DNA from 2 places in the Halobacillus amylolyticus genome. Region 2 is predicted to be linked to the other one. Evidence: a T-box and tRNA genes for the amino acid it is inferred to sense, from the RefSeq annotation. Region 2 holds a T-box; the other holds one or more tRNA genes.
What was found. The T-box of region 2 lies ahead of ileS (isoleucine--tRNA ligase). A T-box ahead of a tRNA ligase gene usually reads a tRNA of that ligase, here a tRNA-Ile.
Positions count from the first base shown of each region.

Region 1: it has a tRNA-Ile gene. The T-box ahead of ileS (isoleucine--tRNA ligase) is inferred to sense a tRNA for this amino acid. The anticodon was not compared.

Region 1 is NZ_CP095075.1:2,504,524-2,516,818, forward strand. Features, by position in the region: gene MUO15_RS12875 (aspartyl-phosphate phosphatase Spo0E family protein) at 159-347, shown strand; gene rocF (arginase) at 357-1,259, opposite strand; gene MUO15_RS12885 (HAD-IIIA family hydrolase) at 1,347-1,865, opposite strand; tRNA gene MUO15_RS12890 (tRNA-Ala) at 2,091-2,166, opposite strand; tRNA gene MUO15_RS12895 (tRNA-Lys) at 2,231-2,303, opposite strand; tRNA gene MUO15_RS12900 (tRNA-Gln) at 2,369-2,443, opposite strand; tRNA gene MUO15_RS12905 (tRNA-Tyr) at 2,513-2,598, opposite strand; tRNA gene MUO15_RS12910 (tRNA-Thr) at 2,618-2,693, opposite strand; tRNA gene MUO15_RS12915 (tRNA-Val) at 2,699-2,774, opposite strand; tRNA gene MUO15_RS12920 (tRNA-Glu) at 2,791-2,865, opposite strand; tRNA gene MUO15_RS12925 (tRNA-Thr) at 2,883-2,954, opposite strand; tRNA gene MUO15_RS12930 (tRNA-Asn) at 2,958-3,032, opposite strand; rRNA gene rrf (5S ribosomal RNA) at 3,054-3,167, opposite strand; rRNA gene MUO15_RS12940 (23S ribosomal RNA) at 3,363-6,282, opposite strand; tRNA gene MUO15_RS12945 (tRNA-Ala) at 6,462-6,537, opposite strand; tRNA gene MUO15_RS12950 (tRNA-Ile) at 6,547-6,623, opposite strand; rRNA gene MUO15_RS12955 (16S ribosomal RNA) at 6,747-8,312, opposite strand; gene MUO15_RS12960 (hypothetical protein) at 8,859-9,080, opposite strand; gene pdaB (polysaccharide deacetylase family sporulation protein PdaB) at 9,203-9,958, shown strand; gene MUO15_RS12970 (KinB-signaling pathway activation protein) at 9,992-10,588, opposite strand; gene gerD (spore germination lipoprotein GerD) at 10,727-11,335, shown strand; gene MUO15_RS12980 (Mrp/NBP35 family ATP-binding protein) at 11,382-12,295, opposite strand, start outside.
Region 2 is NZ_CP095075.1:981,948-994,242, forward strand. Features, by position in the region: gene MUO15_RS05210 (hypothetical protein) at 339-899, opposite strand; gene MUO15_RS05215 (hypothetical protein) at 886-1,122, opposite strand; gene ileS (isoleucine--tRNA ligase) at 1,353-4,103, opposite strand; T-box leader at 4,146-4,367, opposite strand; gene MUO15_RS05225 (DivIVA domain-containing protein) at 4,414-4,929, opposite strand; gene MUO15_RS05230 (YlmH family RNA-binding protein) at 5,178-5,951, opposite strand; gene MUO15_RS05235 (YggT family protein) at 6,035-6,298, opposite strand; gene MUO15_RS05240 (cell division protein SepF) at 6,302-6,760, opposite strand; gene MUO15_RS05245 (YggS family pyridoxal phosphate-dependent enzyme) at 6,785-7,453, opposite strand; gene pgeF (peptidoglycan editing factor PgeF) at 7,480-8,274, opposite strand; gene MUO15_RS05255 (YlmC/YmxH family sporulation protein) at 8,329-8,604, opposite strand; gene sigG (RNA polymerase sporulation sigma factor SigG) at 8,711-9,490, opposite strand; gene sigE (RNA polymerase sporulation sigma factor SigE) at 9,574-10,290, opposite strand; gene spoIIGA (sigma-E processing peptidase SpoIIGA) at 10,310-11,242, opposite strand; gene ftsZ (cell division protein FtsZ) at 11,644-12,295, opposite strand, start outside.

The sequences.
Region 1 (12,295 bases), 1.5 Mb from region 2:
CTCCGCCATTTGCGGTTGTTTTTCTAATACGAATGACAATACCTAAAGGTTTCAAAAGTTTGATAAAAATTTTCCTTTAACTAATAATATGTTTATTATATATTAAAAAGGGTAGTAGAAAAAATAAATGAAAGTTTTTTCCAAAGGAGGCGGGGAGAATGGGATACGAAGTCAAATTACTTGAAGAAATCGAAGCTTGTAGAAAGGAGATGAGTAGACTGGCCTGTGAAAATTCACTAACCTCTGAAAGTGTTATACGGATTAGTGTAAAGCTTGATTGCTTATTAAATGAGTTTGAGAACATAAAACAAAAGCAACTCACCCCACAAGAGGTAAGCTGCTCCTAATTCCTCAAATTACTTTAAACTCTCTCCAAATAATGACCCCATTAAGCCTACTGCCATATTTGCAGTTTTATTTTTCTCATCCAGAATTGGATTCACCTCTACAAACTCTGCGGATGTGATCATTTCGGATTGGTACAACATCTCCATAGCCAAGTGGCTCTCCCGATAACTTAATCCACCCATTACCGGTGTACCTACACCTGGTGCTTCATCAGGGTCCAACCCATCTAAATCCAAGCTCAAATGAACACCATCTGTATGGTCCTTTAAGTAAGCGATAGATTCTTGAACGACCTGTGTCATCCCCATACGATCTACTTCATGCATGCTATATACTTTAATGCCTTTTTCCTTAATCAGTACTCTTTCTCCCTCATCTAGAGAGCGAGCGCCAATAATCACAATATTTTCAGGTTTAATTTTTGGCTCATAATCAAGAATACCTGTTAGCTTTTCATGACCAATACCAAGGCTGACCGCTAACGGCATCCCGTGAATATTGCCTGATGGTGAGCTGTCACCCGTATTTAAATCTCCGTGAGCATCATACCAAATCACACCTAAATTATCATAATGTTTCGAGAGGCCAGCTAATGTACCCATTGCGATACTATGATCACCGCCTAGGACGAGTGGAAAATTCCCCTTTTCCACTACTTCATCCACAGCAACAGCTAAACGATGGCTGCCCTCTGTAATTTCATTTAAATTACGAAGGTTGTCTAACTTATTATCGTCCTTTTTACTTGGAAGTGGAATATCGATATTGCCTAAATCCTCAATCGTGTACTTTAAATTCTCCAGACGCTCAACGACTCCAGCATAGCGGATGGCGCTCGGCCCCATATCGACGCCCCTGCGCATTTGGCCTAGATCCATCGGTACGCCAATAATTGAAAGTTGTTTATTCATAATAAGTTTCCTCCTTTATTCCTTACTTTAATTGTAGATGGTTTCATATGAATGACTCAACTGAACATCTTTCTGCATATATATACGTTATTTGCCCAGTGTAAGCCAGTCTAATGCATGAATAATATCTTCAGCAATGAAGTTAATGGTCGGACGCTTATCTAATTGCTTCCACTCTTTAAGAGATTCCTTACCCGATCCTGTTTGCACGAGGATACTCATACATCCAGCTTGCCAAGCAGCCATCATATCCTTCAAACGATCGCCAATTACAAAACATTCGCTCGGAAGTAACCCATGATCACGACAAGCCAGCTCAATCATACCTATCATTGGTTTCCGGCAATTGCATTGATCAACCGGGAGGTGCGGGCAGACATATACTCCATCCAGGCCAAACCCATACAACTCTTCACGGAAGCTTTCCATTGTGGCCAGCCCCTTAGCGATGCCAGGCTGATTTGTGAAAGAAAAAAGTTTGATACCTTCCACTTGCACTATCTGTAGTTTCTCCTGCACCCCTGGATATAAACTAAAATCCCCTGGATATTCGATTTGGTCTGAACCGCCGAGGGTACCATCACGATCTAAAAAAATAGCTTTCATTTATGCTTCCTCCCTTGTTAAAGCTATCACACATATGATGAACCATCACAATTATGATATTTTACTCTGGTGTGTGCATAACTTTCAGAAAGTACACGGTTACGTGTAAGATCAGAATCATTCCATATTAAATTGGTTATTTGATAAAGCTAAAGCAGGCTGGGCACTACTGTTGAAAAAAAAAGCTGACATCTATTATGACGTCAGCTTCTAAATTATATGTATTGGTGGAGCCTAGCGGGATCGAACCGCTGACCTCCTGCGTGCAAAGCAGGCGCTCTCCCAGCTGAGCTAAGGCCCCAATGTTATATATAAAAATAAATGTTAAAAAAACGGACGTTGCAAAAAGCAATATCCGTTTTTGATGAGCCATGGAGGGCTCGAACCTCCGACCCTCTGATTAAAAGTCAGATGCTCTACCAGCTGAGCTAATGGCTCTAGTAAAAAGAGCTTTTTGATTTTCTACAAATAAAAAAAGCCTTACTCGCTATTAAAAAATAAAATGGCTGGGCCAGCTGGATTCGAACCAGCGCATGACGGTACCAAAAACCGTTGCCTTACCGCTTGGCTATGGCCCAACATTATATAATCTAGTATGTACCAGTTCACATATCTTATACCTATAAATACTCAATAAAAAAGTAAAATGGTGGAGGGAGCAGGACTCGAACCTGCGAACCCGATGGGAGCGGATTTACAGTCCGCCGCGTTTGGCCAACTTCGCTATCCCTCCACATAATAATGGACGTTTATGGTGCCGGCCAGAGGACTTGAACCCCCAACCTACTGATTACAAATCAGTTGCTCTACCAGTTGAGCTAGGCCGGCAAAAATGGTGGAGGATGCAGGGCTCGAACCTGCGACCCCTTGCTTGTAAGGCAAGTGCTCTCCCAGCTGAGCTAATCCTCCCATTCGAAATTTAAAATGGTGACCCGTACGGGATTCGAACCCGTGATACCGCCGTGAAAGGGCGGTGTCTTAACCACTTGACCAACGGGCCATAAAATACTTCTTCAGAGCTTCCAGCCGGACTTGAACCGGCGACCCCTTCCTTACCATGGAAGTGCTCTACCACTGAGCTATGGAAGCAAGTGGCTCCACCGGTAGGATTCGAACCTACGACCGATCGGTTAACAGCCGATTGCTCTACCACTGAGCTACGGTGGAATAATATGATTTTAAAACTTGACGTGGCCGCGTCCTACTCTCACGGGGATCGACCCGACTACCATCGGCGCTGAAGAGCTTAACTGCTGTGTTCGGCATGGGAACAGGTGTGACCTCTTCGCTCTCGCCACCACATCATAGGTTATGAGGTGAACCCTCAAAACTGGATAAGACATCCAAGACCAACATCATATTCTAACGTTTGACAATCTAGCTCCGACTCCCAAGTCCTCATGTTCTAAGCGATCTCTCTTCAAGGCTGAAAAACCAAAGCCTTTACGTGAGCTCACTTAGCCCAGCGGACGTAAACGGTCGTCTCCGCTTTTTAATATAGATAAGCCATCGATTGATTAGTATCCGTCAGCTTCACGTGTCACCACGCTTCGACCTCGGACCTATCGACCTCATCGTCTCTGAGGAATCTTACTTACTTGGCGTAAGGGGAAATCTCATCTCAAGGGGGCTTCATGCTTAGATGCTTTCAGCACTTATCCCGTCCACACGTAGCTACCCAGCGATGCTCCTGGCGGAACAACTGGTACACCAGCGGTGTGTCCATCCCGGTCCTCTCGTACTAAGGACAGCTCCTTTCAGATTTCCAACGCCCACGACGGATAGGGACCGAACTGTCTCACGACGTTCTGAACCCAGCTCGCGTACCGCTTTAATGGGCGAACAGCCCAACCCTTGGGACCGACTACAGCCCCAGGATGCGATGAGCCGACATCGAGGTGCCAAACCTCCCCGTCGATGTGGACTCTTGGGGAGATAAGCCTGTTATCCCCGGGGTAGCTTTTATCCGTTGAGCGACGGCCCTTCCATACGGTGCCGCCGGATCACTAAGCCCGACTTTCGTCCCTGCTCGACTTGTAGGTCTCGCAGTCAAGCTCCCTTGTGCCTTTACACTCTGCGAATGATTTCCAACCATTCTGAGGGAACCTTTGGGCGCCTCCGTTACTCTTTAGGAGGCGACCGCCCCAGTCAAACTGCCCACCTGACACTGTCTCCGAACCGGATCACGGTCCTGGGTTAGAATGTCCGTACAGCCAGGGTGGTATCCCACCAGCGCCTCCACCGAAGCTAGCGCTCCGGGTTCTCAGGCTCCCACCTATCCTGTACAAGCTGTACCAACATTCAATATCAGGCTACAGTAAAGCTCCACGGGGTCTTTCCGTCCTGTCGCGGGTAATGCGCATCTTCACGCATAGTATAATTTCACCGGGTCTCTCGTTGAGACAGTGCCCAAGTCGTTGCACCTTTCGTGCGGGTCGGAACTTACCCGACAAGGAATTTCGCTACCTTAGGACCGTTATAGTTACGGCCGCCGTTTACTGGGGCTTCGGTTCAACGCTTCGCGCAGAGCGCTAACGCATCCCCTTAACCTTCCAGCACCGGGCAGGTGTCAGCCCCTATACTTCGCCTTACGGCTTCGCAGAGACCTGTGTTTTTGGTAAACAGTCGCTTGGGCCTTTTCACTGCGGCTCCTCGGCAGAGGAGCACCCCTTCTCCCGAAGTTACGGGGTCATTTTGCCGAGTTCCTTAACGAGAGTTCTCCCGCTCACCTTAGGATTCTCTCCTCGCCTACCTGTGTTGGTTTGCGGTACGGGCGCCTCTTTCCTCACTAGAGGATTTTCTTGGCAGTGTGAAATCAGGAGCTTCGGTACTTAAATTCCCTCCCCATCACAGCTTGACGTTGCCGAGCGGATTTGCCTGTCTCGACCGTCTTACTGCTTGGACGCACACATCCAGTGGTGCGCTCTCCTTATCCTCCTGCGTCCCCCCGTCGTTCAAACGGAAAGGAGGCGGTACAGGAATATCAACCTGTTGGCCATCGCCTACGCCTTTCGGCCTCGGCTTAGGTCCCGACTAACCCTGAGAGGACGAGCCTTCCTCAGGAAACCTTGGGCTTTCGGTGAAAGAGATTCTCACTCTTTTTTCGCTACTCATACCGGCATTCTCACTTCTAAGCGCTCCACCAGTCCTTACGGTCTGACTTCGCAGCCCTTAGAACGCTCTCCTACCACTGATCCGTTCGGATCAATCCGCAGCTTCGGTGGTGTGTTTAGCCCCGGTATATTTTCGGCGCAGAGTCACTCGACCAGTGAGCTATTACGCACTCTTTCAATGATGGCTGCTTCTAAGCCAACATCCTGGTTGTCTAAGCAACTCCACATCCTTTTCCACTTAACACACACTTTGGGACCTTAGCTGGCGGTCTGGGCTGTTTCCCTTTCGACCATGAACCTTATCACCCATGGTCTGACTCCCAGAACAAAGTCGTTGGCATTCGGAGTTTGACTGAATTCGGTAACCCGGTAGGGGCCCCTCGTCCAATCAGTGCTCTACCTCCAAGACTTTCTATTCTGAGGCTAGCCCTAAAGCTATTTCGGAGAGAACCAGCTATCTCCGTGTTCGATTGGCATTTCACCCCTACCCACACCTCATCCCCGCAATTTTCAACTTGCGTGGGTTCGGGCCTCCAGTCAGTGTTACCTGACCTTCACCCTGGACATGGGTAGATCACACGGTTTCGGGTCTACGACCGCCTACTGCTTCGCCCTATTCAGACTCGCTTTCGCTGCGGCTCCGCTGCTTTAGCTTAACCTTGCAGACGGTCGTAACTCGCCGGTTCATTCTACAAAAGGCACGCCGTCACCCATCAATGGGCTCCGACTACTTGTAGGCACACGGTTTCAGGATCTTTTTCACTCCCCTTCCGGGGTGCTTTTCACCTTTCCCTCACGGTACTGGTTCACTATCGGTTACTAGGGAGTATTTAGCCTTGGGAGATGGTCCTCCCGGATTCCGACGGAATTCCTCGTGTTCCGCCGTACTCAGGATCCACTCCGGAGAAAAGAAGATGTCGACTACAGGGCTCTTACCTGCTCCGGCTGATCGTTCCAGATCGATTCATCTATCCTCTTTTTTTGTAACTCCAAAGGAGTGTCCTACAACCCCAGAAAGCAAGCTTTCTGGTTTGGGCTGATTCCGTTTCGCTCGCCGCTACTTGGGAAATCGCGTTTGCTTTCTCTTCCTCCGGGTAATGAGATGTTTCAGTTCCCCGGGTCTGCCTTCCCTTACCTATGTATTCAGTAAAGGATCCTGCTCCATTACGAGCAGGGGGTTTCCCCATTCGGAAATCTTCGGTGCATAGCCTACTTACGGCTTCCCAAAGCATATCGGTGTTAGTCCCGTCCTTCATCGGCTCCTAGTACCAAGGCATCCACCGTGCGCCCTTATTCACTTAACTATTATCGTCGTGAAAAGACGTTAAAAAATTGATGTTTGATGTCTTGTCATTCCGTGTCGTCCTCTATCAGAAGAAGATCGCCACGTTCTGATTAATCTTATCCAGTTTTCAAGGTTCATCCCGTTTATAGGGTTACTTATAAAACACAATAGTATCTTTGTGTTTTAAAGGTTTATATATGGTGGAGCCTAGCGGGATCGAACCGCTGACCTCCTGCGTGCAAAGCAGGCGCTCTCCCAGCTGAGCTAAGGCCCCGTTGAAGAATGGTGGGCCTGAGTGGACTCGAACCACCGACCTCACGCTTATCAGGCGTGCGCTCTAACCAGCTGAGCTACAGGCCCATTCATCAAGATCATATTCCTTTGATCTCTCAAAACTGAACAACCAACCATGTACGCCTTCCGTATGCGGCAGCTTCCCGGTGTTCTCGTAAGAGAAAGGGGTTGCCTTGCATAGTTCCTTAGAAAGGAGGTGATCCAGCCGCACCTTCCGATACGGCTACCTTGTTACGACTTCACCCCAATCATTGGCCCCACCTTCGGCGGCTGGCTCCAAAAAGGTTACCCCACCGACTTCGGGTGTTGCCAACTCTCGTGGTGTGACGGGCGGTGTGTACAAGGCCCGGGAACGTATTCACCGCGGCATGCTGATCCGCGATTACTAGCGATTCCGGCTTCATGCAGGCGAGTTGCAGCCTGCAATCCGAACTGAGAATGGTTTTATGGGATTTGCTACACCTCGCGGCTTCGCTGCCCTTTGTACCATCCATTGTAGCACGTGTGTAGCCCAGGTCATAAGGGGCATGATGATTTGACGTCATCCCCGCCTTCCTCCGGTTTGTCACCGGCAGTCACCTTAGAGTGCCCAACTTAATGCTGGCAACTAAGATTAGGGGTTGCGCTCGTTGCGGGACTTAACCCAACATCTCACGACACGAGCTGACGACAACCATGCACCACCTGTCACTTGGTCCCCGAAGGGAAGACCCTATCTCTAGGGCGGTCCAAGGATGTCAAGACCTGGTAAGGTTCTTCGCGTTGCTTCGAATTAAACCACATGCTCCACCGCTTGTGCGGGCCCCCGTCAATTCCTTTGAGTTTCAGCCTTGCGGCCGTACTCCCCAGGCGGAGTGCTTAATGCGTTAACTTCAGCACTAAGGGGTGGAAGCCCCCTAACACCTAGCACTCATCGTTTACGGCGTGGACTACCAGGGTATCTAATCCTGTTTGCTACCCACGCTTTCGCACCTCAGCGTCAGAGACAGACCAGAGAGTCGCCTTCGCCACTGGTGTTCCTCCACATATCTACGCATTTCACCGCTACACGTGGAATTCCACTCTCCTCTTCTGTCCTCAAGTTCCCCAGTTTCCAATGACCCTCCACGGTTGAGCCGTGGGCTTTCACATCAGACTTAAGGAACCGCCTGCGCGCGCTTTACGCCCAATAATTCCGGACAACGCTTGCCCCTACGTATTACCGCGGCTGCTGGCACGTAGTTAGCCGGGGCTTCCTCGTTAGGTACCGTCAAGGTACCGCCCTGTTCGAACGGTACTTGTTCTTCCCTAACAACAGAACTTTACGATCCGAAGACCTTCATCGTTCACGCGGCGTTGCTCCGTCAGACTTTCGTCCATTGCGGAAGATTCCCTACTGCTGCCTCCCGTAGGAGTCTGGGCCGTGTCTCAGTCCCAGTGTGGCCGATCACCCTCTCAGGTCGGCTACGCATCGTTGCCTTGGTGAGCCGTTACCTCACCAACTAGCTAATGCGCCGCGGGCCCATCTGTAAGTGATAGCGAGAAGCCATCTTTTACCTTCCCCTCATGCGAGAGAAAGGATTACCCGGCATTAGCCCCGGTTTCCCGGAGTTATTCCGATCTTACAGACAGGTTGCCCACGTGTTACTCACCCGTCCGCCGCTCATTCCACAAGCGTCACCCCCGAAGGGGATCTGCTTGCTTCCTGCGCTCGACTTGCATGTATTAGGCACGCCGCCAGCGTTCGTCCTGAGCCAGGATCAAACTCTCCATAAAAGTTGAGAATGACTTGCTCATTTGCACACCGAATGTGCTTGTTTGAATTCTCTCTATATAATAGATAGAATATGTTGACGTACTGGTTGGTTCGTTCAGTTTTCAAAGATCAAAATGTTTTGTTTGTCGTTTTAGCGACAAGAACTAATTTACCATGTCTGCGTTATAAAGTCAATAACTTTCTCAATAAAATTATTTCCTTTTGAAAGACAATATTGCGTGTGCTGTCTTTCCCGACAACGTTTAATAATATAGCATAGAATGAAAAGGTAGTGCAATAACTTTTGATAAATTTCTTGTTTTTTCTTTGAACTCCTTCCAAAAATGCTTAAGTAGAAAGGTAAACCATTTATAAAATTCGAAAGGAATTTCCGAGTTTTATCCTAGAAAAAAGCATCTTTAAGTGGCTAGCATCAGCTACAGTAGTGGAAATAACCCAGCATCCTTTAGATAATTACGAGGCCAAACCACTTCAACAGCTGTCTTTCCCTTCGTCTTTAAATAATTCAATGAATCAATGGACTATCCCTTTAAATCCCAACTATATCAGTTCTGCTTTTTCTTCTTCGGCATATATTGCAAGCATTCCTCCTGGCTTGCAAACCTCCTAAATAACTGGAACAAAACCTCATATCTGTTTCCCATAGCACTTTTTATCTCAGGATCAATCCGGTGGTCACCAAGATCGAAGATAATTTCTTCCATTTCCCTTTTTAATAAGTACTCCATCTCTTCCTGTTCCTGGTCGTTAATTATTACACCATACATTGCACAGTCTCCTCTCATACATGACTCCTTTTATTTTTACCCTGTTTTAAGGATTTATAGCATAGTTTGTCCAATTTTTTCATAGGTATGGAACATATAGAGGGAAAAGGAGCTGCTTTAACGTGAGTTTTTATACATGGCGAATGGAGAAAGTAAAGCGTTATGGAGTCGTCATATTCCTAGCATTATTTTGTGCCATATTAATGTGGATTGGTCAAATGGGCCAGCTACCTGTTTTTTCGAATGATGGGGAGCCAAAAGCTTTATCACAGGGAAGTGAGGAACAGCCGTATATCGCGTTGACGTTCAATATTAGCTGGGGAAATGAAAAGGTGAATGATATTTTGGACAAACTTGAGACTCATCAGACAAAAGCTACCTTCTTTCTAAGCGGCAGTTGGGCCGAGCGGCATCAGGATATTGTCGAGGCTATCCACGAAGATAAGCATGAAATAGCCATGACGGGATACGAATATGAAAGCTATACAGAGATGGAACCTGAAGAAATAAGAAGGGATATTCAAAAAGCGAAGGAAGTCTTTGAAAAACTTGGCTTTGAAGATATAAATTATATAAGACCCCCTCACGGCCATTTGAACGAAGAAATATTAGCAGCAATTGAACAAGAAGGACTTGAAACTGTTCAATGGAGTCTAAACCCTCGAGATTGGGAAAATCCAGGAACTAACACTATTATCGATCAAATTATGGGAACAGGATCAAAAGGGGATATTATTTTGCTTCATGCTTCTGATTCTGTCAAACAGACGGCTAAAGCACTCGAAGTGATCATCCCAGGGCTTAAACAAAAAGGTCTTGAATTTGTTACCATTACAGAATTAGTCAGTGGCGGGAAAGCTAAGATCACTCAGGAATAATAAAAGCGGCCCAAACTCTGGGCCGCTTTTTTTCTATGCTGATTTATTACTGGATGTTATTCGATGTAACAGCAGGAGCTGGTAAGCATTGCAAGCGATTAACGGAATGATCATCAGCCATACGTAGTCGCTCCCACCTGCACGTAGAGCTGGGACCCATTCAACTGTTGTGACAACGACCATAAAAAACAAGGCAGGGACAAATGCCTTTGAATTGGTTTCTTTCGATTTCACTCTAGCCACTGCAAGCGAAATGGCGAGCAAACCTATGGCGGTCCATAGGAAAGGCCAAACTGCCGCTCCTTCCGCTGCACGATAGCGGAAATAGACAAGGTCAAAAAGCGTAAAGGCAACCAAAAATAATTGAATGGATGGCCACATTCTGCGGAAAACACCCAGGCCAAACTGATTAACCGTTAAGTAAGCGAAAAAACCCATTTGGCTGATGACACTGAATATTAGCCCAAAACCAAGGAAAAATAACAATACTCCAACGAGTTCAAATAACTGAAATGGCTGTAAAACTCTGGTGTATGATTCTGATTTAAGTATAAAACTGGTCAGCAATGTTAAAACGCCGCCGATTAACAGCGTTGTCAAAAACATTCTCACCCATTTTCGACTAGTCACGTTGTTTCCCCCTAAATTGCATTAAATTACCCTCTCGTATTTTATCATGAAGCTTATGATTTTTCTTCAAGCTCGCATATTTTTTTAGCTGAATGCAAATAATAAAGCAAGGAGAATAAAGGAAAGGGGACATAAGTTATGTCCATATTACGCTTTATATGTCCCGTTATACTCGTTGTTTTCTTAGCCGCTTGTGGAGGCAGTCCTCAAGCCAGCGGGGAAGCGGATTACGAAACCACTAAAAAAATGATGGTTGATATATTAAAAACAGATGACGGTAAGAAGGCGATGACTGAAGTTCTTAAAGATGAAAAAATGCAGCAGTCAATGGCATTGGACTCCGAAGTCGTCAAGCAAGCCGTAAGTGAAACCCTTCTTTCGGAAAAAGGTAAAGAATTTTGGGGTCAACTTTTTACAGACCCGAAATTTGTTCAAGAATTCAGCAAAGTAATTGAAGAGGAACAAAAGAAATTAATGAAAGGCTTAATGAAGGACCCTGAATATCAGAAGTCACTCATTGAACTTTATCAAAACCCCGAAATGATGGAACAAATGCTCGAAGTAATGAAAGGCCAAAAATTCCGAGCCCATTTAGAAAAAACGATTCAGGAAACTTTGAACAGTCCGGTTTTCCAGGCGAAAATGACTGAAACGCTACTTCAAGCCGCAGAGCAAATGAAGAGCGGTGAAAAACCCGGTCAAGGTGGACAAGGGAAGTCAGGTGGCGGTTCAGGTTCAGGCGAATAGGCAGAAAAAAGCACGCCGCCTTTTAAAAAAGGCGGCGTGCTTTTATTTAGTACTTATCAATAACCTTTGCAGCCATGTTCCGATACACGACACCAATTGGATGATCGGTTTGGTAGACAGATGGTGCAAATACTTCTTCTTCCTCAAATGGTTGCTGCAAAGGAATGTGACCTAAAATATCTGTTTTCAGCTCATCGGCAAGCTTAGCTCCGCCGCCGCGGCCAAAGACAAACTCCTTATTACCTGTCTCTTTACTCTCAAAGTAAGCCATATTCTCTACAACGCCCAAGATTTCATGCTCTGTTTTTATAGCCATTTGGCCCGCTCGAGCCGCTACGAATGCCGCTGTAGGGTGTGGTGTTGTAACGATGATTTCCTTTGAAGAAGGTAGCATAGCATGGACATCTAGAGCCATATCACCAGTTCCAGGTGGCAAGTCAAGAAGAAGGTAGTCTAGATCCCCCCACTCCACTTCTTTGAAAAAGCTTGTCAGCATTTTGCCAAGCATAGGCCCACGCCAAATAATAGGGGAGTTATCCTCCACAAAGAAACCCATAGATACGATTTTCACACCAAAACGCTCAACGGGAATGATTTTTTCACCACGAACGACAGGGCGCTCTTCGACTCCCATCATATCTGGAACACTGAACCCGTAAATATCTGCGTCAATAATTCCGACCTTTTTGCCAAGACGTGAAAGGGCAATAGCAAGATTAACAGTCACCGTTGATTTCCCTACGCCGCCTTTTCCGCTGGCAATGGAAATAAACTTCGTACCTGTCTTGCCATCAAGCAACGAAGCTTCCTGACCCTCTTCAGCAGCTGGCTGAAACTTTTCAATTACATCATCTGACAGCTGATCAAAACGGAGCCCTACAGTTGCCGCTCCCCCGTTTTTAAGGGCGTTGACAATTGTTTGCTGCAGCTCCATTTGCTCTGCTGTATTGGTTTTAGCAA
Region 2 (12,295 bases):
GTATATATCATCGCTTAGCCTATGTTTATGGATTATTAGACTAAGATCATGACAATCACTGATTCTTTTGCAAACTTCTAATTGTAAAAACAGCGAAAATAAAAAGTACAATTCCAATCGCTATTTGATAACGCAGGAGTAATTAACACTCCCTTTAATATTGATATCTTATCATAATCGATTCATAAAAAGTTACGTAAAGTGAATAAAAAAGCCAAACTCAAATAAAAGAGTTTCGCTTTTTTATCATATGATATGACCACTCTCCACAACATTTCCAACCGAACCATGCGGCTTAAGCTGCAATCGTAACTTCATTCGCTTTTATTCCAGCTTATTCACCATTCTTCTATTAGGTGGTATATTTTCAACTTCCTAGCTTGCTCAACCAAATAGTCCAGATCCAAATCATTTTTATGTATGAGGAACATTCTATAGGCCCATTCATAGTCTTCATCTTCTTTGGGGTATTTTAGAGTGAAAGCAACCCCCTCTATACGATGAATAATGATATCTTCTATACCGATAATATAGAGAGTTTTACCGTTAGGGAGAACTAATTCAAATACATGATCAAGACTACCTTCAAGGTTGTTGGAAGGGACCTCTATAGCCATTTCCGATTCAACATGATACCACTCTCGTTCTGTACGGGTAAACCCTAGTTTGGTTAGGAGATCGTTATATAGATTCCAACCATCACTTACAAGGTCAATATCATGAGTATGGTAGTCATTCCGTGTATATATTTCAACGGATAGACCACCTACAACAATAGGTTTGATTCCTTTACATTTAAAATACTCTGTTAAAAGTGCAGTGAATTCGAGTTGACGCTCAAACTTTGGTCTATCTTTTAGATAAGTGAGCGCTTCTTGGAGGTCCTCAACTGTAGTCATAATACATGGACCTCTTGCCTAATTTTTTTACCTTGCCTCTTCTTACAGCTTTCTGCCACCTGGCAATAGATATTTCATCTAAGGCTTTTACTTCTCCAGGTGTACGGGTGCGAGATTTTTTTTTGCGACCGCGAGTTCGAGAGGACGTGCGAATAATTGCATTAGCACGTTTGCGATTTTCAATAATGTTGTTGTCAATTTTCTCAAGGGTTATTGTTCTCATTCACCTCATACCACCTTCCGCCAGAAGTTTATATTTATATAATACAATACCTTTCAACAGTTGAGAAGTCAGATTGATTTTTCTTTTTTACTAGATAGAGTTTGCCCTTACAATCTTAAAATAGTCCTATGGGATCGTCTTGATAAGAAAATCCCCCTCTTAGACTTTTACACAAACGTAAATAAGCAAAGTAAAACGAAAACGCCGCTTAACTAAGCGGCGCCTTCCTTTTAAATTTCATAATGTTCTTTTACAACTGTTGCACAACGCACACATAACTCTGGATGATCGTCATCTTTTCCAATATCATCTGAAGACACCCAGCAACGTTCACATTTATCACCAGTATGCTTTGTAACCTCAACATCGACATGATCATAAGACTTTGCATCGTTCGCTTCTGTTGCAACTGTTGCATCAGAAACAATCAACAGCTGATGGATATGATCAATGCTCGTTAACACGTCACGAGTTTTATCATCTTTAGGAACTAGTGTGACTCTGGCTTCAAGTGATTTGCCGATCACTTTTTCATTACGGGCCACTTCAAGTGCCTTTAATACATCATCACGAATGTCCATAAAGTGATCCCATTTTTCTACAAGGGCAGCATCAACTTTATCGTTTACTTCCGGCATATCTGTCAGCTGAACACTTGCCGTTTCAACACCTGGAATATAGCTCCACACCTCATCAGTGGTATGCGGAATAATCGGTGACATCATCTTCACAAGTGACGTTAAAATCTTGTAATAAACGGTTTGGATGCTGCGGCGGTACGGATGATCTTTCGCTTCAATATAAAGAATATCTTTTGCAAAATCAAGATAGAAGGAGCTTAGATCAATTGTACAGAAGTTGTGCACTTTGTTATAGACAGTAGAGAATTCATAGTCATCATAAGATTTGCGGACATCAGCAACAAGTGTATTAAGCTGATGCAGCATATATTGATCGACTTCTTGTAAGTCTTTGTCCTCGACCATGTCTGTATTTGGATCAAAGTCGTGCAAATTCCCTAGCAAGAAGCGGAAAGTATTACGAATTTTACGATAGACCTCAGCTACTTGTTTCAAAATATCGTCAGAAATACGCACATCTGCCTGATAATCTGCTGAAGAGACCCATAGACGAATAATGTCAGCACCGAGCTGCTTCATTACTTTATCAGGGATAATTACGTTTCCGACTGATTTACTCATCTTACGCCCTTTTCCGTCAAGAGCAAATCCGTGGCTTAAAATACCCTTAAACGGTGCCTTGCCTGTAACAGCAACAGATGTGGATAAGGATGAGTTGAACCAGCCTCTATATTGGTCAGATCCCTCAAGGTAGAGGTCAGCTGGGCGGTTTAAGCCTTCTCTCTGATGAAGTACCCCCTGGTGTGATGATCCTGAATCAAACCAAACATCCATTATATCCGTTTCTTTTGTAAACTCTCCATTTGGACTGTGTTCAGAAGTAAACCCGTCCGGCAGTAAGTCTTTCGCTTCACGTTCAAACCAAACATTTGAACCATGCTCACGGAACAGCTCAGAAACATGTAAAATGGTTTCATCCGTTATGATCGGGGTACCATTCTCAGCATAAAACACAGGAATCGGCACGCCCCATGTACGCTGACGCGAAATACACCAGTCTTGTCGGTCACGAACCATATTATACAAGCGGGTTTCTCCCCATTTTGGTGTCCATTCTACTTGATTGATTTCCTCAAGCAGCTCTTCTCTGAAATCTTTGATCGAAGCAAACCATTGGTCCGTAGCTCGGAAAATGGTCGGCTTTTTCGTCCGCCAATCGTGTGGGTAAGAGTGGGTAATGAATTCAAGACTGAGCAAAGCACCCGCTTCCTTCAACTCATCGGAAATCGGTTTATTCGCTTTATCATAAAATAGCCCTTCATATCCAGGTGCTTCCTCTGTAAAGACTCCCTTGTGGTCGACAGGGCAAAGAACGTCAAGACCGTACTGCTGACCAACCCAAAAGTCATCTTCCCCGTGGCCTGGTGCTGTATGGACACACCCTGTACCGCCATCGACGGTAACGTGATCACCTAAAACAACAAGTGATTTACGATCATATAATGGGTGCTTAGCTGTGATTCGATCCGCTTCTTTCCCTTTGAATACTTTCGTAACCTGGTAGTCTGACCACTCAAGTTTACCTGCGACAGTTTCTAATAAATCCTGGGCAACGATAAATTTCTCGTTGGCTACTTGTACGACAACATAATCATATCCTGGATTTAAAGCAATTCCCAAGTTAGATGGAATCGTCCACGGGGTTGTCGTCCAAATGATAAACTTCTCATCCCCTTCAAGGAGGTCTTTCCCGTCTTCTACTTCAAAAGCTACGTAAATAGATGGAGAACGTTTATCTTGATATTCAATCTCAGCCTCTGCCAATGCCGATTCAGAAGAAGGGGACCAGAAGACCGGCTTTAGACCTTTGTAAATATATCCCTTCTTAGCCATGTCACCAAAGACTTTAATCTGCTCTGCTTCATAATCTTTATTAAGCGTAATATATGGATTCTCCCAGTCGCCCCGAACACCCATCCGCTTAAATTCATTTCGCTGGTTATCGATTTGCCCTAAAGCATATTCTGCGCAACGCTGACGAAACTCAGCAATCGACATTTTTTTACGATCTACCTTCTTCTTAGCTAAAGCTGATTCGATCGGCAGCCCATGGGTATCCCAGCCAGGTACATATGGAGCGTGGTAGCCTGCCATTGATTTATAACGAACGATAAAGTCTTTTAACGATTTATTTAACGCATGCCCCATGTGTAAACTTCCATTAGCATACGGTGGTCCATCATGCAGGACAAATAACGGACGCCCTTCCGTCCGCTTCTGTACTGCTTGATAAATATCTAAGTCTTCCCAAGTTTTTTGCATTTCCGGTTCACGATTCGGTAAATTGCCCCGCATCGGAAAACCTGTTTTAGGCATTAATAGTGTTTCCTTGTAATTCATTGATGCTCCTCCTTTTCAAATAAAAAAGCCTTCCCTCCCCTGTAAAGGGACGAGAAGACTCGCGTTACCACCCTAATAAATTAGCAATCCATGCTAATTCACTTATCTTATTCGTATCGTGAATGACTCGACTACATCTACTACATAAGGTTCGACATAGCAACTCAAGGGGGATCTTCCAGCAGAGGTAAGCTTCGGTCTCACACCATCACCGAATCGCTATCCTAGCTATTCTCTCTGTACTTTCCCTGTCAACGTTTTATCATTATTTATTTATGCTTATGCATTATATGTAATCATTGCCATTCAGTCAAGTGTTATTATTTGCAAGTTCTTTTTTCAAGTCGATTTCTTCATCAAATTCTGTTTCAAAGAGGTGGTCCCAATCATCATTATCGATCATATCAATTTGAGCCTCAACGAGCATGCGCAGCCTCATTTTGAACACTTTTGCCTGTTTTTTCATTTCTTCCACTTCGATTGAAATACGACGGGATTTCTCAAGGGCCTCATTAATAATGCGATCCGCATTCTTTTCAGCCTCTTTTACAATAAGCTTAGACTCTTTCGTTGCACTATTCTTCACTTCCTCAGCTGTTTCCTGGGCAACAAGAATCGATTTATTCAAAGTAGTTTCAATTGTATTAAAATGTCCTAAGCGTTCATTCATTTGCTCAACTTCACGTTCGAGATCTTTTTTCTTACGAATCACAATCTCGTAATCTTTAATCACTTGATCGAGAAATTCATTCACTTCATCTTCATCATACCCTCTAAACCCGCGTGTAAACTCTTTATTGTGGATATCAAGTGGTGTTAAAGGCACACCGGCCACCTCCTTAAAAGTGTCGATACATATTGGGGTTGTTCAAAAAGTCACCAAATGATAAGAGGCGAATCTCTTCGTTGGCTTGCTTTTCCGCTACTCACGTATCATGAAGCATACGTTCCGTTGCTCAAAGCTACGCCGCCTCGATCTTCTTGCTTCTAATTTGGCAATTTTTTGAACTCACATATATGACAGTTACTACTTCTTTCGACATAACTTTGTGTAATTCCTCTAAATTAAGCCAATTAATTTAGTTTAGATGTTGTCACACGATACTTTTCTTTCTTCGTCATTCCATTTATTTGATCAAGTCTGCTTCTACCTTTACCTCTAACTGATAGTAGGTCGCCTGTTTCTAATAGAAAAGAAGGATTTTCTACCGTTTTAAAGTTAACTTTTACGTGTCCTGCTTCAACATACATGCCGGCTTTTTTTCGTGAAACACCGTAAATTTCTTTCACGAGTACGTCAAGTCGTAATGAACTTAAGGTAGAATCTTTTGTTTGCCACACTTCCTTACTTTTCATTAACGAGGGAAGCGGTTTTTCCTGGAAGGTCACGTTTGCTTTCTTAACTCCGGTAAAATTCATCCGTATGTAATCGCTGATTTCAGAGGCCACAACAATTTGAATCACGCCATCTTGGACAATTAAATCCCCAAGCTTTTCCCTGCGAATCCCTAGTGACATAAAGGCTCCGAGCACATCCCTATGCTCTAGTGCAACAAATTTACCAGGGTACGTTGCTTCTAGCAGAACAACACTAAAATCTTGATCCGCTATTTCTTCATATTCAGGTGCAATGATGGCCCGTTTTCTTTCCGGATCATTTGGACCGCCATACAACTCCCATTTCAGATTAGGATCGTTACCCATTATAGCACGGACAATCTGCTGCTCCCTTGGGTTTAGAAAATCACTTTCCTTGCGTTCAAAGCGCATTTCAACATCGCTTTGCCAGGACAGGACTTGATCAATAAACGGGCGCTCTTCTTCTCTAAAATGCTGATAGATCTCCATGGATTTACCCCCCAATCGCGACAAAAAAAGAACAGATGAGAGGCTGGCTGCTTACGGCTAGCATCTAACCTGTTCCCATTCGGTTATAACAACATTTGAAACAAGACTCGAAGACCTTCTCCTGCAAAACGAAGAACAAAAATGGCAACGAGTGGAGATAAGTCAATCATCCCAAGTGGGGGAATAATTTTTCGAAACGGCTCTAAGAACGGTTCACACATTTTGCTAAGGATCTCGCCGAAGCTTGATTCCCTTGCTCCGGGGAACCATGATAAAAGAATGTAAATAATTAAGAGCCAACTGTAAATATTGAGCGCAAAAAGCAAGACATTGAACAACTCAGCCATCGTTTACCACCTTCTACTCATATCTTCATCATCTTGAGCCATTAACATTTCCGAAATTGAACCAGAAATTTCCACATTGTCTGGCGTACAAAGAAATGTTTGGGAGCCAAGTTTTTGAATGTCTCCCCCTATAGCATAAACGGTACCACTCAGAAAATCCACAATTCGCTTTGCTTGGCCATGATCAACCCGCTGGAGATTAATCACAACCGCTTTACGATTAACAAGCTGATCCGCTATTTCCTGGGCTTCATTGTAATTTTTTGGTTCACTTAATACCATTTTAGATGAAGACTTGGCACTTTTTAAGCTTACGACATTTTGCCCTTCATGACGCTGCTTATTTCTTTGCATGGGGGCAATCTCTTCCTCCTCTTCCTCGCTATCCATTCTATCTTCTTCGATGTATTCATATTCATCTTCGAGTGTAAAAAATGATTTTAGTTTATTTTTCATACCCATTCTAACCACCTCTAGATTAAGTTATTATCCTACAAGACTTGAACCGACACGAATATGTGTAGCCCCTTCCTCAATGGCTATCGCATAATCATTGCTCATTCCCATTGACAGGTATTCACATGGAGCATGAGGCAGCTGCTTGTCGCGAATACGATCACGCAAGGCACGGAGCTTTCTGAACACAGCTCTTAGTTCTTCCTCCTGGTCAACGTGAGGCGCCATTGTCATTAAACCGACAACCTTTACTTGCTCATAGACTTTAAGATGATCTACAAAAGCTTCAACATCATCTGGTGAAAGTCCATGCTTGCTTTCTTCGCCGCTTGCATTTACTTGAATAAAACAAGGGACGGGGTGTTCAGCGCGCTTGTTAATCTCTTTTGCTAACGATTTTCTATCCAAAGAATGGATCATATCAACTTGATCAATGACCTCTTTCACTTTGCGGGATTGCAGTGAACCGATAAAGTGCCAGTTCGCTTCGTTCCCAAGGCTTTCATATTTTTCTAAAAGGCCTTCTTTACGGTTTTCTCCAAGATCTTTAATCCCTGCTTCAAGTGCTTCTTTCGCCCTTTCCACAGTCACATATTTAGTCACAGCAATGATGGTAATTTCATCTTTGTCGCGGCCACAGCTGCGACATGCATCTTCAATCGTTTCCATCATGTTTGTCAGATTGTCTGCTACTGTCATATATGTATCGTTTCTCCTTTCTCGAACTACTCTAAACCGATATAAGCGAGCATTCTGCCTGTTCGCCCATGGTCGCGTCGATGGGAGTAAAACAGCTTGTCTTCTTCAAAAGTACATAGGTCGGTTTGATAAATATGGGATTCATTTAATCCCGTATCTAGAGCTAATCGCTTGTTCAATTCTTTCAGACCCAATAAATATTTATTTCCCGTTTTAGAGATACTCACTTCCTCTTTATACTCTTCGGGAATATGATCGATTACATGCTGGTCTACCTCATAATTTCGTTGACTAATCGATGGACCGATCACCATGATTATGTCGTTAAGGGAAGCACCTTGTTCCGTAAGTTTAGTGATCATTTTTTCCGCCATTCCATGAACTGTGCCTTTCCATCCTGCATGGGCCAAACCAATCCATTGAGTTTTAGGATCAAGAAAGAGAAGAGGGACACAGTCCGCATAAAAGGCTGCCAAGAGCAGATTTTTCTGATTTGTAATTAAGCCATCTGCATTTGCTATCGATTCATTTTTATCAAAGGCTCCTCTTCCCCCATCCTCCTTCTTCACAACATGGATATCTGTCCCGTGAACTTGTTCAGCCATCACCCATTGGTTTAAAGGAATTTGCAATTCATCTGCAAGTGACTCGCGATTACGAAGCACATGGTCTTTACAATCTTCTACATGTAATCCCATATTCAGTGAATCATACGGCACTTCACTATACCCGTTCTGCCTTGTTGTTATTCCTGCTGTAACACTGTATTCACCTAAACACATCATTTGTCGTGGCGACTTGTGTTTGAAGGGCTCGGTCATTCTACCACCTCAATTTCCCTCCATTTTACCACACCATTCACGCTTTTTCCTATCTTATTCGTGAGATTTTGACTTCTCATCCGCCAGGGCTCCACTATAACCCGATTTTTTCACTAAAATAACGTCAGCCCCTATATTTACAATTTGAGTCCAAGGAATGACGATCTCTTCATCTTTGCCAAATAGGCCCATTGCTTTTCCTTTTAACGTAATGACTAATCCCTTCAATTGCCCCCGTTGTGTGTCGATATCTAAATCGGATATATGCCCTAGGCGTTCGCCTGTTTCCATTGCAATGACATCCTTCATTTGCAGTTCAGATATTTTCATCGTTAACCACTCCTTTGTAGAGTATATGCATAAGACCTGGAACACTTTCTTTTAACAACAAGAAAAACGCCGCTTGCAAAAATTGCAAGCGGCGTTTTCCCTTAACTTATTGAAACATGGATGAATTCATTTCTTTAATAGCTGCTTTCTCAAGCCTTGAAACTTGTGCTTGTGATATTCCTATTTCATCTGCAACTTCCATTTGTGTTTTTCCTTGAAAGAATCGCTTCGTTAGGATCATTTTTTCTCGATCATTAAGTTTTTTCATACCTTCTCTCAACGACAGCTCGTCTAACCAATTCGAATCTTTCTCGCGATCATCCTTCAACTGATCGACAACAAAAATAGGGTCACCGCCATCATTGTAAATCGGCTCAAATAATGAAACGGGATCTTGAATAGCATCCATAGCAAATACCACATCTTCATGAGGAACACCCATCTTCTCAGCAATCTCGCTAGGAGCGGGATCCTTTGATGTTTCACTTATTATTTTTTCACGCATTTGCAGAGCTTTGTAAGCCGTATCCCGTAGCGAGCGAGAGACACGGATTGGATTATTGTCCCGTAAGTAACGGCGGATTTCACCGATAATCATCGGAACAGCATAGGTAGAAAATTTCACGTTATGACCAAGGTCAAAATTATCAATCGATTTCATCAATCCTATGCAGCCAACCTGGAACAAATCATCCCCATATTCGCCGCGATTATTAAACCGTTGAATGACTGATAAGACGAGTCTCAAATTTCCGTTAACAAGATCTTCACGAGCAAACTCATCTCCACTTTGCATTCGTTCAAACAGGGCCCGCATTTCTTTATTTTTAAGTACAGGAAGCTTTGATGTATCTACACCACATATTACTACTTTATGACGTGTCAATGTAAGACCCTCCCAAGAAGCTGATATCAGTTTTCAGTATCTCCTTGGAAGGAAAAATTATGCATGGCCACATGGAAAAAAATCTACACCATTTTATCAAATTCCCTTTGCAATCGACGGATGATTTTCTTCTCAAGCCTTGATATATAGGACTGGGAGATCCCCATCATATCTGCCACATCTTTTTGCGTTTTTTCTTTTTTTCCGATTAAACCAAACCGAAGCTCCATAATTTCTTTCTCACGATCATTGAGATGCTGAAGTGCGGACTTCAACAAAGTTTTATCTACTTTCTTTTCCATCCCCTTGGTAATTAAATCTTCCTCTGTACCAAGAATATCTGAAAGCAGAAGCTCATTCCCATCCCAGTCGACATTTAATGGCTCATCAAAAGATACTTCCGTTTTCAGCTTGTTGCTTTTGCGAAGATGCATGAGAATTTCATTTTCAATACATCTTGACGCATAAGTCGCAAGCTTGATCTTTTTCTCCGGATCAAAGGTATTGACGGCCTTTATTAAACCTATCGTGCCTATACTGATTAAATCCTCTATATTCAGCCCAGTATTTTCAAATTTGCGAGCAATGTAGACGACAAGGCGCAAGTTTCGTTCAATGAGCATCGCCCTTGCAGCCTTATCGCCTTTTGGAAGAAGTTCAAGTAATTCCTTTTCCTCTTCCCGTGATAACGGCGGTGGCAGTGCCTCACTTCCGCCAATATAATAGATTTCTTTTTGTTTAATGCCTAGCTTGATTAATAATTTATAAATCCATAGCTTTAGTCTAAACTTCCACTTCATTTTATTTCTTCCCCCTTCTCTATGCCGTAATTCCTTTTAACGAAGCATGTGGATGAATTAATATTTGATACATTTGGTCATGTGCCAAATCATGATGTTGAATACCTAGGAGCGGCCGATCTACCTTTAGCTGTCCATCTTTTGTATGAATAGTAATGGATTCGACGGTAAACGTAACCATAAGCTGCCCAAGTGAACCTGCTCCTTGATAGGGAACGATTCGGAGGGCTGATTGGATGGCAGGAGATAAATCATCCAAGTGATCATAAACTTGATCTGACTTGAGAAATTCCAGTTCCTGATCCGAAAGAAGCTGCCGCCAAACTTGAAGATCAGCTAAAAAAACCATCTTCTTACTAATAGGATCGATCAGCTGATTTCCACTATCCACTAAGCCCGTGCAGTCCACCTTTTTTCCGTTAAAACGTATCGTGACATTGTACAAATCCTCAACCTTCATCTGGTGAGCCTGAACTTGCTCCATGCGCCACTTTGTAAACACCCATGACACCGGAAAGCCGATACACACAAACACCCAGCTGACAGGGTCCCCATAACCTGAAGAAAAGGTAATCATACTGCTTCCATCGAATTCGATATGGCTGTTTAGAAAAAAGTGAATTCCGAGCAGTCCCCCGCCAATAGCAAAGGTTACAAAATAAAACGTCAACCATTGGATAAAAAAAGATTGAATAGACTTAACAGAGAATGCAATATAAATGATAATAAGCGAAAAGAATAACTTCCCAATTGCTGAAGTCAGCCACACGTTTGGCATTAATACCGTGATCGGCACAATACATGAGGCAAAAAGCGCTGCCGCAAACAGCCTTTTATTCGTAGTCTTCGCCCTCGTTAACCCTTGAGTTAAGTATAAAATCATTCCATCCATGAATACATTTAATGTCCATACAGCATCAAGGTAAATCCTCCCCTCTCCTCTCTTATTTATTTATTAGTCAGTATAAAGCCTGTCTATGTAAAAAGTCTGTCAGATTATGAATGGATTCCAAGCTAGTTTTGTTAGATTCTGTCTAGTGTTTTTCGGAAAAGTTTAAGGTGATTATAAGAGGGGATATAGAACAATCTTAGCGGGTATGTTCTCAGTAATTATGTTATGTAAACAATATTGAAGCCTTCCTTATCTATTACAAATTAATTGGGCGAAATTATAGTTAATTGCACGAAATGTGAGCTTAATTGTACAAAAAATCAATTAATTGCACATATCAGCGATTAATTGCATATTTCCAGTAAATGGACATAACCAAATGACTGCTGTGTAGTTTATTTTTGCTCCCTTAACTACAAAAAACCGCTGCCCCTTTCAGGACAGCGGTTCTCAAACTTACCTTATCTACGGCGATTACGGTTACGTAAAAACGTCGGAATATCTAGTGTATCTTCTTCTTGCGGAGTTTGTTTAGGTGGTGCTTGATGTGAAGCCTCCCGACGTGATTGCGGTTGTTCTTCACGTACACGCTCTTGAGGAGTTGGCTTCGCTTGGTTCATCATATTCCCACGAGGTTTTTTCTGAGCTTCAGCAAGCTGGGCTTCATCAAACCCAGTCGCAATAACGGTTACGACAATCTCATCTTTGAGGTTTTCATTAATGACAGAACCAAAGATCACGTTTACCTCTTGGTCTGCAGCTGAAGTTACAATATCTGCAGCTTCTTGAACTTCATAAAGACTAAGGTTCGTTCCACCGCTGATATTCATTAGCACGCCGTGTGCACCATCAATAGATGTTTCAAGCAACGGAGAGGAGATCGCTTTTTTAGCTGCCTCTGCTGCACGGCTTTCACCTGTGGCAATTCCAATCCCCATCAGTGCTGAACCTTTATCAACCATAATTGTTTTCACATCGGCAAAGTCCACGTTTATAAGACCAGGTACTGCAATTAAATCAGAAATCCCTTGTACACCTTGACGAAGCACATTATCTGCTTCACGGAATGCTTCAAGCATTGGCGTATTTTTGTCAACAATTTCTAATAAGCGA